3 regions of the Bacillus sp. SCT118 genome follow, and region 2 is predicted to be linked to each of the others. Evidence: riboswitches for the same ligand, from Rfam matches in the RefSeq annotation. Region 2 holds a riboswitch; each other region holds the start of a gene.

Region 1 (4,466 bases), 130 kb from region 2:
ATGACTGTGCGTAGACTGTGTCTTTCACTGTCATCGGTTCAATAAATTCAACATCTCCGTAAATGACTGGCGGGCGGACACAGCGTGAGCCGTATGATTGAACCCAGGCATATTTAGTGAAGGCGAAACCGGCCAGCTTTTCACCGAAGTATTCGACCATGTCTGTCCGTTCAAATTCGCCGTGAACAAGGACATCAAGCTCCAATTCTTCCTGAATATCAATCCATCTTTTTGTTTCCGCATTGATAAAGTTTTGATACTGTTCTTCGGACCACTCAGCTTTCCGCCATTTTTGGCGTGCGCTCCGCACTTCAGCAGACTGCGGGAAGCTGCCGATCGTTGTCGTCGGCAAAAGCGGAAGGCCGAGAGATTCATTTTGCAGGGCTAAACGTTCTTCAAACGGAATCGGACGCTTGAAGTCTTTATCAGTTAATTGCTCAAGCTCTTTCTTTTGTTCAGAATTGGCGCCTGTTGCAAACTGTTTAAGCGCCTGGATATCAGCCTTAGCCTGCTGAATCTCTTCGCTGATCGCCGCTTTTCCTGATACTAAGCCTTCTTTCAAAGCTGTCAGCTCGGCCAGCTTGTCTTTTGCGTAGGACAATCCGTTCAATAGGTCTTTTTCCAAATGCTCATCAGGATGTTTCGCTACCGGAACATGCAACAGGCTGCTGGAAGGCTGAATCCACAGTTCATCAACTTTTGCAATGCTGAGAATATCAAGAACGGCATCGAGACGCTCTTCAAGGTCCGCTTTCCAAATGTTGCGTCCGTCGATAACGCCGGCTGCCAGCACTTTGTCTGTCGGAAAACCATGTGTTTTAAGCTGTTCTAGGTTTCTGCCTTTGTCGTGAACGAAATCAAGGCCAATTCCCTGAACCGGGTAAGAGATCAGCTCTTCATACGCATCAACAGAATCAAAATACGTCTGCAAAAGCACATTCAAGGATGAAAGCTCACTTGTAATGCTTTCAAATAACTCTTTTGCGCCGCGGACATCTTCACTAGAGGCGGTAACGAGCGCCGGCTCATCGATTTGAACCCATTTTACGCCTTCTTCTTCAAGTTCTTTCAAAAGCTGTACATATAATGGCACAAGGCGTTTTTGGATCGCTTTTGCTTCGGACGGTTCATAGCCTTTAGCGAGCGTAACGAACGTATAAGGGCCGACAATCACAGGCTTTGTTTCCACACCGTATTCCTGTTTGATCCGGCGATAATCTTCGAGTTGTTTGTTTCTTGTCAGACGGAACTCAATGCTCTCGTCATATTCCGGAACGATGTAATGGTAATTTGTATTAAACCATTTTGTCATTTCACTAGATACAGCGTCTTTGATTCCGCGGGCGATAGCGAAGTATGTATCGGTAGCGTCAGTCAAATGTCTGAACCGTTTCGGGATCCAGTTGAAGCTGACTGCTGTGTCGAGTACATGGTCATACTGTGTGAAATCAGAAACAGGCACAACATCAATCTGCTGGTCAATTTGTGTTTTTACTGCGGATAAAAATAGTTCGTCGATTTGCTTTAAAAACGTATCTTTATCAGTACTGCCTTTCCAATACGCTTCAAGTGCTTTTTTCCATTCACGGTTCAGTCCGATTCTCGGAAATCCTAAATTCGATGTTTTGATGGTTGTCATTGTTTCTCCTCCTTTATATGTAAAACACTCTCTTTAACCCGCGGATACAGGCTGCTAAGAGGTTTTCTCACAACAAAAAGCCTCTTTCCCATGAGAGAAAGAGGCTTTTCTACGTAAAACACTGCCTCTCTCATCTCTCAGACACAATCTGATGGAATTAGCACCGTGCCTTATGAGACATCAGTCTCGGCGCGAAAAGCAGTGCGCCCCATTTCACAATGGTATTACGGTCGGTTGCTGTTGGGGTCAAAAGGCCAATCCCTCGCCCAACTCTCGATAAGAGAAAATGTTATTAATTTTTTGAAAAGTTGAATCATTTGTTGGTAATCTTAACAGTAATTCAAATTCATTGTCAACATAGAATTTGAAATTTTTATTTACATGATGTGGTGTATATTATATAAGAAAAATAATCTTATAGGGTCAACAAATGTGATTGCTCTGCTTTTTCTGCGAGCTCATCAGGAGCTGTTAAATACAGGAATCCATTGCCTGCCAGCGTTTTTGCAATATCAAGAGGAAGTGTCCTGCGGATTAGCTGTGCGAAAACCTCAGATTCAGAAAGCTTTCTTTGAAATGATTCTTCTTCATAGCTTTTGATTAAAGCAAGCGCACCGCTGACATGAGGGGCAGCCATTGAAGTGCCGGTCAGCTTACCGTACTTCTTGTTGGGAAGGGTGGATAAGATGTTTTCTCCTGGTGCCACAAGGTCAATCTCTTTATTTGCGTTAGAAAATTCTGACAATTCTCGCGCTACAGAAACAGATCCAACTGCAATCACTTCATTATAAGCTGCGGGGTAGGAAAGCTCTTCTGTGCGTTCGTCGCCGTCACCTTCATTTCCCGCTGCACAAACGACAAGCACTCCGTTTTTCACTGCGTTTTTCACTGCTTCTTCCAGCTCTGGCACATCGCTTGGCCCTCCAAGGGACATTGAGATGATGTCGACTTTCTGTTCCACCGCGTAGTTGATGCCGTTGATTATCCATTCGTATTGTCCGCTGCCGTTCTCGCCGCCAAGAACCTTCACAATCAATAGGCTTGCCTCAGGCGCGACTCCGGCAATGCCTCCGTTTGAATCATTAGCTGCAATCGTTCCGGCGACGTGTGTGCCGTGTCCGTTGTAGTCGGAAATCGCATCTTCCTTGCCGCCGTCGTCATCCGTGAAGTTCTTTCCGCCGATGATTTGATTTTTTAAATCAGGGTGGCTTGTGTCGCAGCCCGTGTCTAATACAGCAACTTTAATATTTTTGCCTTTTACCCCTTTTGCCCACATTTCTGGCGCCTTAATCACTTTAATGCCCTCAGGAAGCTCGTTTACATCCATGATCTGCTCATTCGTCACATACGGGATCAAGCGGATTTCACCATTCATAAAAAAGCCCTCCTTTTTTATGCTTTCAAGTGGATTCAAGGGTGTTGCCTCATATTATATGAAAAAAGCAAGCGCTCGGACAGAGCCATTTGAAGCATTTTGAAAAAATAGGATACACACCAAAGAATTAGTAATCTTCAAAATATTGGATGGCTTCGGCATGTATGACTGGGATTCAACTGTAAGTCAAGTTATAATAGTGTTGGGGAAAGGAGCAGTGTCATGAAACTGAATGAAAAATTATATGCATTTTTTTCAGAGCATGTGGAACAAATGGCCGAGGAATGGATTGAAACGATGGAGGAAAGTGATCCGAATTCGCTTTACGCCCTACATAATGCAACAGTAACGGAAGAATTGAAAGAGCAGGACAGAGAATTTTACCGGCATCTGAATTACATGTATGTTTTACCGGAAAAACAATTTCTCGAAGAGTTTCAAGAGTGGGTCATTGAGCTGACCAACGATCAAAAACATCTCGACACACCGGTTCAGTATGTCATTCGGGAGTTTATGAGAAACAGGAGATTATATACGAAGTATTTTGAGAAGTTTGCAGAAGAAAATGAGTCAGCGTTTGAACCGGGAGAGAAGCAAAAATGGGCAGATTTGATTGTAAAAGTATTTGATTTCACCATTTATACATTCGTTGATCACGCTGAAATGAATGCCAAGCAGCAATTAAACGCCCAAAGAGAAATGATATTGGAATTAAGCTCACCTGTCATTACCCTGAGCAAATCAACAGCTCTGCTGCCTCTTGTCGGTGACATTGATACCGAACGGGCGAAGTTTATTCTGGAAAACACGCTTCAAGCTTGTGCGAAAAGACGCGTGGAGCATCTGTTAATTGATCTGTCAGGTGTTGTGGTAGTGGATACGATGGTGGCGCACCAGATTTTTAAATTGATTGAGGCGCTCAATCTGATCGGTGTCCGGTCAACCCTGTCAGGAATCAGGCCTGAAATTGCGCAAACTGCTGTACAGCTGGGGATTGACTTTTCGAATATTACCATTAAAACCAACCTTGCCCAAGCATTAAATTATCATCAATAAGAAAAAATCCGCTATCGTCGATAGCGGATTTTTTATGAGGCAAAACAGAAAGATACGAGAAAAGATCCTGCGAATAACAAGAGAACGAGGCAAAAGAACAGCCAGTCGCGCCGGTTCACGCTCAATGTCCTGTAATATGTCCGGTTTCTGCTTCCTGTAAAACCTTTCGATTCCATCGCAAGCGCTGTCCGTTCCGCTTTTCTGATGGCGCTTGCCAATAGCGGTATGGTATATCGTTTTAACGCACTGATTTTATTAATGATGCCGCTCTCCGCCGCTCCTCCTCTGATTTTATGAGCCTGCTGAATCAGCTGGACCTCATCCTTTAGCAGCGGAAGAAAGCGAAAGCCTGCAATGACACCGTACGCGAGCTTTGGTGAGAGCCTGCACTGCTGG
Region 2 (4,466 bases):
CACGAATTGAAACTGCATCGGATTGAAGCCGGTGTGATGCCCCGTAATCTCGGGTCCATGCGTGTTTTAGAAAAAGCGGGATTTCATAAAGAAGGCATCGCCCGAAAAAATGTGAAAATTAACGGCGTTTGGGAGGATCATCAAGTCCTCGCGATTCTGAATCCTGATGACGAACAATACTAAAAGAAGCCGGGACATCCCCGGCTTCTTTTTTAACGAACCGCAACTGGAGCAATTTCTTTCAGCGCTTGTTCGAAATCGTGTTCTAAATCGTCTGCATGTTCGACGCCCACACTCAGACGGAGCAGGCCATCAGTGATACCGCGTTTTTCACGCTCTTCCTTAGGCATTGCCGCGTGAGACATCGTTGCCGGATAGGACAAAATTGATTCCACTGCGCCAAGGCTGACAGCGAAGACCGGCAGTGACACATTCTCGACTAATTTCTTAACGGCCTCTTTGCTTTCAAGCTCAAAAGATAGCACGGCGCCCGCTCCCTTCGACTGGCTTTTATGGGTTTCAGCGCCGGGATGATCAGCCAGTCCCGGATAATACACGCGCTTCACCGCCGGGTGCTTCTGGAAAAATTCCGCAAGCCGCTGGGCTGTTTGACTCGCTTTCTCTAAACGGACCTGCAATGTTTTTAATCCGCGCAGGACAAGCCAGCAATCCTGTACGCCAAGGACGGCGCCGAACGCGTTTTGCAGCTTATACAGCTTCTTCCCAAGCTCTTCATCTTTGACAGCAGCCAAACCTGAGAGCACATCGCTGTGTCCGCTTAAGAATTTTGTCGCGCTGTGAAGTACAATATCCACGCCGAGATCAAGCGGACGCTGCAGTGCCGGCGTCATAAATGTATTGTCCAGAAAGGTCAGGCAGCCGTTTTCTTTTGCAAGCTGAACAACCGCTTTAATATCCGTAATCCCAAGTGTCGGATTTGATGGCGTCTCCATATAAATGACCTTTGTGTTCGGCTTGATGCTCCGCGCCAATTCATTACGATCCGTCATGTCGACAAACGTATGCTCAATGCCAAACCGGGTCAGCACCTCTGTCACCATACGGAAGGTTCCGCCGTATACATCTTCTGTCACAAGAACGTGATCACCCTGTGACAGCAGTAAAAATGCTGTTGAGATAGCAGCCATGCCTGAACTGAAAGCAAATCCTCTTGTTCCGCCTTCCAATGCGGCAATTGTTTCTTCGAGAGCTGTTCTTGTCGGCGTGCCAGAGCGGCTGTAATCATATGCCCCGAACTCTTCAAATGAAGATTGGTGAAAAGTCGAGGCGTGCTGAATCGGTACACTGACCGCCCCGGTTCCGCCGTCTGTTTTAAATGGATTGTGCACGAGCTGGGTTTCAAGCGTCCAATTGTGTTTACTCAAATGAAACAGCTCCCTCTTTGACCTGACATAATGCCTGCTTTAGATCCTCTTTTAAATCTTCCGCATGTTCAATTCCGACAGAAAAGCGCAGCAAACGATTGCACACCCCGTTTGCGATGCGGATCTCTTCAGGAATATCCATGTGCGTCTGGGTCGCAGGGTATGTAATAAAGCTTTCCACCCCGCCGAGACTTTCTGCAAAACAAATGGTCTTCAGTGCTTTTAAAAACGGATTGACCCATTCTTCTTTTTGCAGACGGAAGGACAGCATGCCGCCTTTTCCGGGATACAGCACATCCGAAATTTCTTCCTGCTCTTCTAAAAACGCCGCAAGCTCCTGCGCGTTTGCCTGATGCTGACGCATTCTGAGGCTCAGCGTCTTCATTCCTCTCATCAGAAGCCACGAATCAAATGGCGGCAGGACAGCGCCGATTGCATTTTGATGCTGAAACATTTCCTCTCCGAGCCGCTCATCCTTCACCACGACAAGCCCAGCAAGCAGATCGTTATGCCCGCCTAAATACTTGGTTGCGCTGTGAATGACAATGTCAGCTCCCAGCTCAAGCGGCCGCTGCAAGACCGGTGTATAAAATGTATTATCTACGATCAGCAGAAGACCGTGCTCCTTTGTAATCCGGGCAATATGTTCAATGTCCGCCTCCTGCATGAGGGGGTTTGTCGGCGTTTCCACAAACACCGCTTTTGTATTCGGCGTAATCTTAGAGCGTAAACAGTCCTCATCGCTGAAATCATCATAATGAAAAGTCAATCCGTATTTTTTCCATTCATTTTCAAATAAACGGTACGTGCCGCCATATAGGTCCGATGAAACGATCAGTTCATCTCCGCTTTTAAACAGCGCCATAATCGTTTGGATAGCAGCCATTCCCGAACTAAAGGCAAGCCCTCTTGCGCCGTTTTCTAAGTTAGCGATGGCGTCCTCAACAAGCTGGCGTGTCGGATTTTTTGTGCGGACATAATCAAATCCAGTTGATTCTCCGATCCCTCTGTGGCGGTATGCTGTTGATAAATAAATAGGAGCACTCACTGTTCCCGTGACTTCATCGCTTCGGTTCCCAATTTGGGCTAATTTCGTTTCAACGTGCTGTGACATATAGCTGACACCTTCCCTTTTCAAAATAAAAACCCCTTCTTCATAAGAAGAAGGGGTTTAACGCTTCTTCTTATCTTCCAAGCATAAAAACGCTTGCTGGATTTAGCACCTTGGCGCTTTGCACATGCAAAACAAGCCGGTTGCTGAGGTTTCTAAGGGCCAGTCCCTCCACCTCTCACGATAAGAAATATCGATTTCAATTTTCTGATTGTTTTATATTAGCGCAATTCACAGTTTATTTCAACACTTTTTTCTTCGTGTGTCGAACCGTTTAAAGAGAGAAATTTCTAATAATTCATGGTACAATAATTGAAAATGCAAGAAAGTATAGTGATGTCCTGGAGGAATGTTTTTATGGCACCGAAAAACGGCACAGTGCAAGAAAAGAAATTCTTTTCAAAAGAGCTTAACGAGGAAATGACCTTACTTGTTTATCTGCCGTCCAACTACTCCCCGCTTTATAAATACCATGTCATTATCGCTCAGGACGGCCACGATTATTTCAGGCTGGGGAGAATCGGCAGACAGGTTGAGGAATTGCTGTCGAAACGCGAAATAGACCGGAGCATTATTATCGGTGTTCCTTATAAGGATGTAAAAGAGCGCAGAAACACCTATCATCCGGAGGGTTCAAAATTTTCGGCGTATAAACGGTTCATCGCCCATGAGCTCGTTCCTTTTGCAGATGATGAGTATCCAACCTATCAGATCGGTTACGGCCGAACGCTGATCGGTGATTCGCTCGGAGCAACCGTGTCACTTATGACAGCGCTTGATTATCCGAATATGTTTGGCAACATCATCATGCAGTCTCCCTATGTTGACAAACACGTACTAGAAGCCGTAAAACAGTCAGACGATATCAAACACCTCTCTATTTATCACCAAATTGGAACAAAAGAAACTGACGTCCACACGACAGACGGGAACATCCTGGACTTTACAGAACCGAACCAGGAGCTGAAGCAGCTGCTGGAGAAGAAGCTTTCTGATTATTATTTTGAGCCATTTGACGGAGACCACAAATGGACATACTGGCAGCCGCTCATCACCCCGGCGCTGAAAAAAATGCTTTAACACTCTATCATACTTTATTTCCAGGAGGGACATAATATGAAATACGGAATCGTTTTATTTCCATCAAAAAAGCTCCAAGACCTTGCAAACTCTTACAGAAAGCGCTATGACCCAAGCTACTCTCTGATCCCGCCTCATTTGACGCTGAGAGCATCCTTTGAATGCGCGGAGGAGAAAGCGGATCAGCTCGTATCACATTTAAGAAACATCGCAAAAGAGTCCCACCCAATCGTTCTCAAAATGACAAAATACAGCTCATTTGCGCCTGTTAATAATGTCATTTATATTAAAGCAGAACCGACGGAAGAGTTAAAAACACTCAATGAAAAGCTATACACCGGTGTGTTGGCAGGCGAACAGGAATATAATTTCGTTCCGCATGTGACGGTCGGCCAAAACCTTTCCGACGACGAGCATTCAGATGTGCTGGGACAATTAAAAATGCAGGAAGTGTCGCATGAAGAAATCGTTGACCGTTTCCACTTGCTTTACCAGTTGGAAAACGGATCGTGGACAGTATATGAAACCTTCTTGCTAGGCAGAGGAGAATAATGTTTGAAAGCAGTTATCGCAAAAAGTGAAGAACAACTGAAAGATGCATTCTATGTAAGAGAAGAAGTCTTTGTCAAAGAACAAAACGTGCCTGCTGAAGAAGAAATTGACGAACTTGAAAATGAGTCAGAGCATATCGTCGTGTATGACGGTGAAAAGCCTGTCGGCGCTGGAAGATGGCGCATGAAGGACGGCTACGGCAAGTTAGAGCGGATTTGCGTACTGAAAAGCCACCGCTCAGCCGGTGTCGGCGGCATCATTATGAAAGCGCTCGAAAAAGCCGCGGCAGACGGAGGCGCTTCCGGTTTCATTTTAAACGCGCAAACACAGGCTGTGCC
Region 3 (4,466 bases), 770 kb from region 2:
GCATCTCGAGCCGTTTGAGGAAACCACATAGATGGTGGTTTATCGTTTTATCAGCGCTTATGGAACAAAGTTTTGGTGGCGGTCAATCCATACAGCTAAACAGAGGAGAGCGTGACAATGAATCTCGCTCTCCTCAGATTTGTTTTATTCACCCTGATGTTTTTCAACTAATGTGAATGTCCAATCTTTTAACATATGTTTCTGTACATATTTTTTTCCGTTTATTTCGATGTAAGGCAGGTCTGCCATGTCTCCAGCTAACTGTTTTGCTTCAGACCTTGTTATTCCTAAAAAAAGTCCGATGTAAAAGTAAATATCCCGTTCTTTTATAAGCAAGATATCATTTTGTTCATTACCTTTTGTATGGTTCATCTGCTTTAAGCCTTCACCGATAAAATATCCAGCCAAAGCAATACCAATTCCTAAAAAAACGTCCATGTGTATGCCTCCATTATGTCGATGTTATGTTATACGGGCTTGGCATACTCCGGGTTTCATTATTTTTCAAACCTTTTCAATCTGTACACGGCCTGAAAAAAAGGTGGCGCCGCCGCCCATATCGGACAATCGGTCTGGGGTTAGCGCGTTTACAAGCTGTTTTTTTCCTTGTTCATCCGCCCATAATCCTTGGCTGACAACGACACCTGGCAGTACTTGTTCTCCAACTGCAGCGGTCAGCTGGCATTCTCCCCGGCTGTTCCAAATTCGTACAGGTGCCCCATCAACGATTCCGTGTTCTTCAGCATCTTTTGTGTTGATAAAGAGCTTTGGCGTCTTTTCAAGTTTGATGTGTTTTTCATTATTGGAAAATGTTGAGTTTAAGAAATTATGGTTTGGCCCCGGAACATACATAAACGGATGTTCATTATCGGTTACAAGAGGTGTATATGTCGGTAAAGCCGGGAAGCCGTCTTGTTTCATTTTTTCTGAATATAATTCTATTTTTCCGCTTGGCGTTGGAAGTTCGCCCGGAAACAGTGGCTTTTCGCGTTTCGCTTTCATAAATGAATGCTTAGCAAGTGCATCGTAATCAATCTCTGCCAAATGCGGATTATCTGGATGGTCAAGCGCCTGGCGGATTAATTCTTCATCTGAATCTTTAAGCTCCTGGTCTGTGAATCCCATTGCTTCAGCCAGTAATCGGAACACCTCAGTGTTAGACTTGCTTTCCCCATATCTCTTGATCACCGGCTGCTGAAGCTGAATGTAATGGTGCCAGTAGGAGGTGTAAAAATCAGTATTTTCAAAAGCGGATGTTGCAGGCAGTACAATGTCCGCATATGCAGCCGTTTCCGTTAAAAACAAATCATGAACCACAGTAAACAAGTCTTCCCGCAGCAAGCCCTGTCTGACCTTGTTTGCTTCCGGCGCAACGACGGCCGGGTTTGTTCCGTAAATAAAAAGAGAGCGAATCGGCGGGTCTGTTTCCAAAAGCACCTTGCCAAGCTGATTCATATTAAACGACCTCGGTGTGCGCCCTTGCAATAAGTCGGGCCGCTGCAAGGCATTTGTGTTATATTCTAAAATTCCGCTGTTATGCTTAATTGCGCCGCCCCCTGTGTGCAGCCATTGGCCGGTGATCGCCGGAAGACAGGCAATCGTCCTTACAATCATCCCGCCGTTATCGTGATGCTGGGGTCCGTTTCCGATTCTGATAAAAGAAGGGGAGGTTTCCCCGTACATTTTTGCCAGTCGGTAAATATCTTTGGTACTGACACCGGTGATCGTCGACACCTTTTCAGGATCATATTGTTTCACGTGTTCACGGAGCTCTTCATAGCCAACCGTGTACTCGGACAGAAATGCTTCATCATGAAGGTTTTCTTTAAATAAAATGTGCATGATGCCAAGAGCAAGTGCACTGTCGGTTCCAGGCTTTATTGGAATAAACCAATCTGCGAGACGTCCTGTTTGATTTTTATGCACATCGATCACTACAATTTTGGCACCTTGTTTTCGCGCTTTTTGGGCGATTGTAATTTGGTGCATGTTTGTGCTGACCGCATTGATTCCCCAAAAAATAAATAGTTTTGTATGAATAGTTTCCTCAGGATCGATTCCCGCGCTTATGCCCATTGTATATTTATAGCCTTCAGATCCCGCTTTGCTGCAAATCGTCCGTTCAAGCTGGCTTGACCCCATGCGGTAAAAAAAGCGGCGGTCCATTCCTTCAGCTGTCAATTTCCCCATGTTTCCGTAAAAGCTGTAAGGAAGTATGCTTTCAGCTCCCTCTTCATCAATCAGCTGTTTCCAGCGGGAGGTGATCGTATCGATTGCCTCTTCCCAGGAAATCGGTTCAAATATCGCTTGGCCTTTCGCACCTGTTCGTTTGAGCGGTGTAGTCAGCCGCTTTTCATCATAGATGCGCTCCGTCATATTCCGGACTTTGTTGCATATGTTTCCAGCTGTGACAGGATGATCAGGGTCTCCTTGCACTTTTACGATTTTCCCGTCTTTTTTATGTATTAACAATCCGCACTGATCCGGGCAGTCCAGCGAGCAAACGGATTTGAAAATGCCGTTTTGTTGTGTGGCAAAAGATTTCATGGCCCAGTTCCTCTCTCTAGTTAGATATTTTGTAAGAATTATAACATTTCCGATGATAACGTCAATTCTGAAAAAAGAGATTGACATCAATATGAGACTTCTTTATGATAAACGTATTCTTTATTCTGAAAATTACATACTCAACATTTTCTATCCAGAGAGGTGGAGGGACTGGCCCTATGAAACCTCGGCAACATTATTGTGCCAATTCCAGCAAGCGACAGCTTGAAAGATAGGAAAGCAAGGTTTATACCGGCGTCTGCCTGTAACAGAGCGCGCCTATATATGAATCTCTTTCCATCTTCGGAAAGAGATTTTTTTTATGAAAAATACGATGAAAAGGATGTTTTGCACCATGACGGTTTTGGTTACAGCACCGTACAACGAAGAAGGACGAAAAGAGCTAGAAAACTTGTTTGGCTCAGTTGCTTATCAATCTTGGAAGGAACAAGGCCGGGCATATCGGGAAGATGAACTCATTCAGCTGCTAAAAGCAACAAATGCGACAGGCTTGATTACTGAGCTTGATCAGGTAACAGACAGCGTATTTGCTTCTGTTCCCGAACTTTCATTTGCCGGTGTTTGCAGGGGAATGCCCTCCAATGTGGATGTGGCAGCTGCCTCAAAAAGAGGCATACCTGTTTTTTATACACCAGGGCGGAATGCACAAGCCGTTGCTGAAATGTTTATTGGAAATGTGATTACCTTTCTCCGCCATACCAGCGTCTCGAATCAATGGCTGAAGGATGGAAAGTGGGACAGTGATTACCTACAGGCTTATGTCAAATTTAAAGGAAATGAATTATCAGGAAAAACGGTTGGCATGATTGGGTTCGGGGCGGTTGGTCAAAGGATTGCAAAACTGCTGACTGCATTTGACTGTAAAATAAAGTATTACGATCCATACATTCAAGACGATCATCCGCTGTATGAAAAAGTATCTCTTAAAACGGTGTTTTCAGACAGTGATATCGTTTCTGTCCATCTGCCTCGTACTGAGGAAACACTTGGACTTATTGATCGGAAGTATTTTGATCTGATGAAAGAGAGTGCGATTTTCGTCAACACTTCAAGAGCAGTTGTTGTAAACCGTGAAGATCTTTTATCTGTATTAAAAGAACATAAAATCAGAGGTGCGATATTAGACGTTTTTTATCATGAACCTCCAGAGGAATCAGATTATGAATTGATTTCATTGCCTAATGTTCTGGCAACACCGCATCTCGCTGGAGCAACATTTGAAGTGGAGGATCATCACGTGACGATACTGAATGAAGCCCTCAAAAAGTGGAAGGGTGAAAAAACTCTTAATATTCCGACAGTGTATAACAAGGACGAACTGAAAACAGGGGGATAAGAAAGGAGGCTAAGAGAATGAAAAAACAAAAAGGCTATCTCGTTTTTGATATTGGCACAGGCAATGCGAGGGTAGCGGTCGTGAGTGTAACTGGCAGTGTTCTAACAGTTGAACGGGAGGACATTGTGTATTCCACAGAGACGCTTTACCCGGACAGCCGTTATTTTTCTCCTCAGGTGCTGTGGAAGCAGGTGATGAATTTGGCAAAACGTGCGCTATCCCGTTCGCATGATATTGACATCATTGGTTTGACATCGACGAGCCAAAGACAGGGAATTGTTCTGATCGATCAAAACGGCAATCCTTTTCTCGGGTTGCCGAACATCGATAATCGCGGTCGAGAGTGGGAGGCGAGCATTCCCGATCGGGAAGAGATATACAGCCGCACAGGCCGCCTGCCAACCGCACTTTTTTCTGCGCTCAAGCTTTATGGATTAAAACAGCGCCAGCCCTCTTTATGGGAAAAGACTGCAAGCTTTACTAGCATCAGTGATTGGGTGACGTACCAACTGAGCGGAATATTAACATATGAACCATCACAGGCAACAGAAACCCTGTTGTT

Evidence for each region. Region 2 has a riboswitch for S-adenosylmethionine ahead of metI (cystathionine gamma-synthase/O-acetylhomoserine thiolyase). Riboswitches for the same ligand answer to the same signal wherever they lie in the genome.
Region 1: it holds a riboswitch for S-adenosylmethionine, as region 2 does, so the genes downstream of both, metE (5-methyltetrahydropteroyltriglutamate--homocysteine S-methyltransferase) here and metI (cystathionine gamma-synthase/O-acetylhomoserine thiolyase) in region 2, are expected to answer to the same signal.
Region 3: it holds a riboswitch for S-adenosylmethionine, as region 2 does, so the genes downstream of both, ACQVGT_RS10740 (2-hydroxyacid dehydrogenase) here and metI (cystathionine gamma-synthase/O-acetylhomoserine thiolyase) in region 2, are expected to answer to the same signal.

What each region holds. Positions count from the first base shown of each region.
Region 1 covers NZ_CP191225.1:2,676,764-2,681,229, reverse strand. Annotated here, with positions in the region: gene metE (5-methyltetrahydropteroyltriglutamate--homocysteine S-methyltransferase) at 1-1,639, opposite strand, end outside; SAM riboswitch class I at 1,767-1,922, opposite strand; gene isp (serine protease Isp) at 2,055-3,014, opposite strand; gene rsbRB (RsbT co-antagonist RsbRB) at 3,237-4,070, shown strand; gene thiX (HMP/thiamine ABC transporter permease ThiX) at 4,103-4,466, opposite strand, start outside.
Region 2 covers NZ_CP191225.1:2,804,105-2,808,570, forward strand. Annotated here, with positions in the region: gene ACQVGT_RS14320 (GNAT family N-acetyltransferase) at 1-183, shown strand, start outside; gene metC (cystathionine beta-lyase) at 213-1,385, opposite strand; gene metI (cystathionine gamma-synthase/O-acetylhomoserine thiolyase) at 1,378-2,499, opposite strand; SAM riboswitch class I at 2,567-2,686, opposite strand; gene ACQVGT_RS14335 (esterase family protein) at 2,854-3,576, shown strand; gene ACQVGT_RS14340 (YjcG family protein) at 3,613-4,128, shown strand; gene ACQVGT_RS14345 (GNAT family N-acetyltransferase) at 4,132-4,466, shown strand, end outside.
Region 3 covers NZ_CP191225.1:2,032,395-2,036,860, forward strand. Annotated here, with positions in the region: gene ACQVGT_RS10730 (hypothetical protein) at 145-438, opposite strand; gene ACQVGT_RS10735 (molybdopterin oxidoreductase family protein) at 505-2,547, opposite strand; SAM riboswitch class I at 2,695-2,786, shown strand; gene ACQVGT_RS10740 (2-hydroxyacid dehydrogenase) at 2,870-3,904, shown strand; gene ACQVGT_RS10745 (FGGY-family carbohydrate kinase) at 3,922-4,466, shown strand, end outside.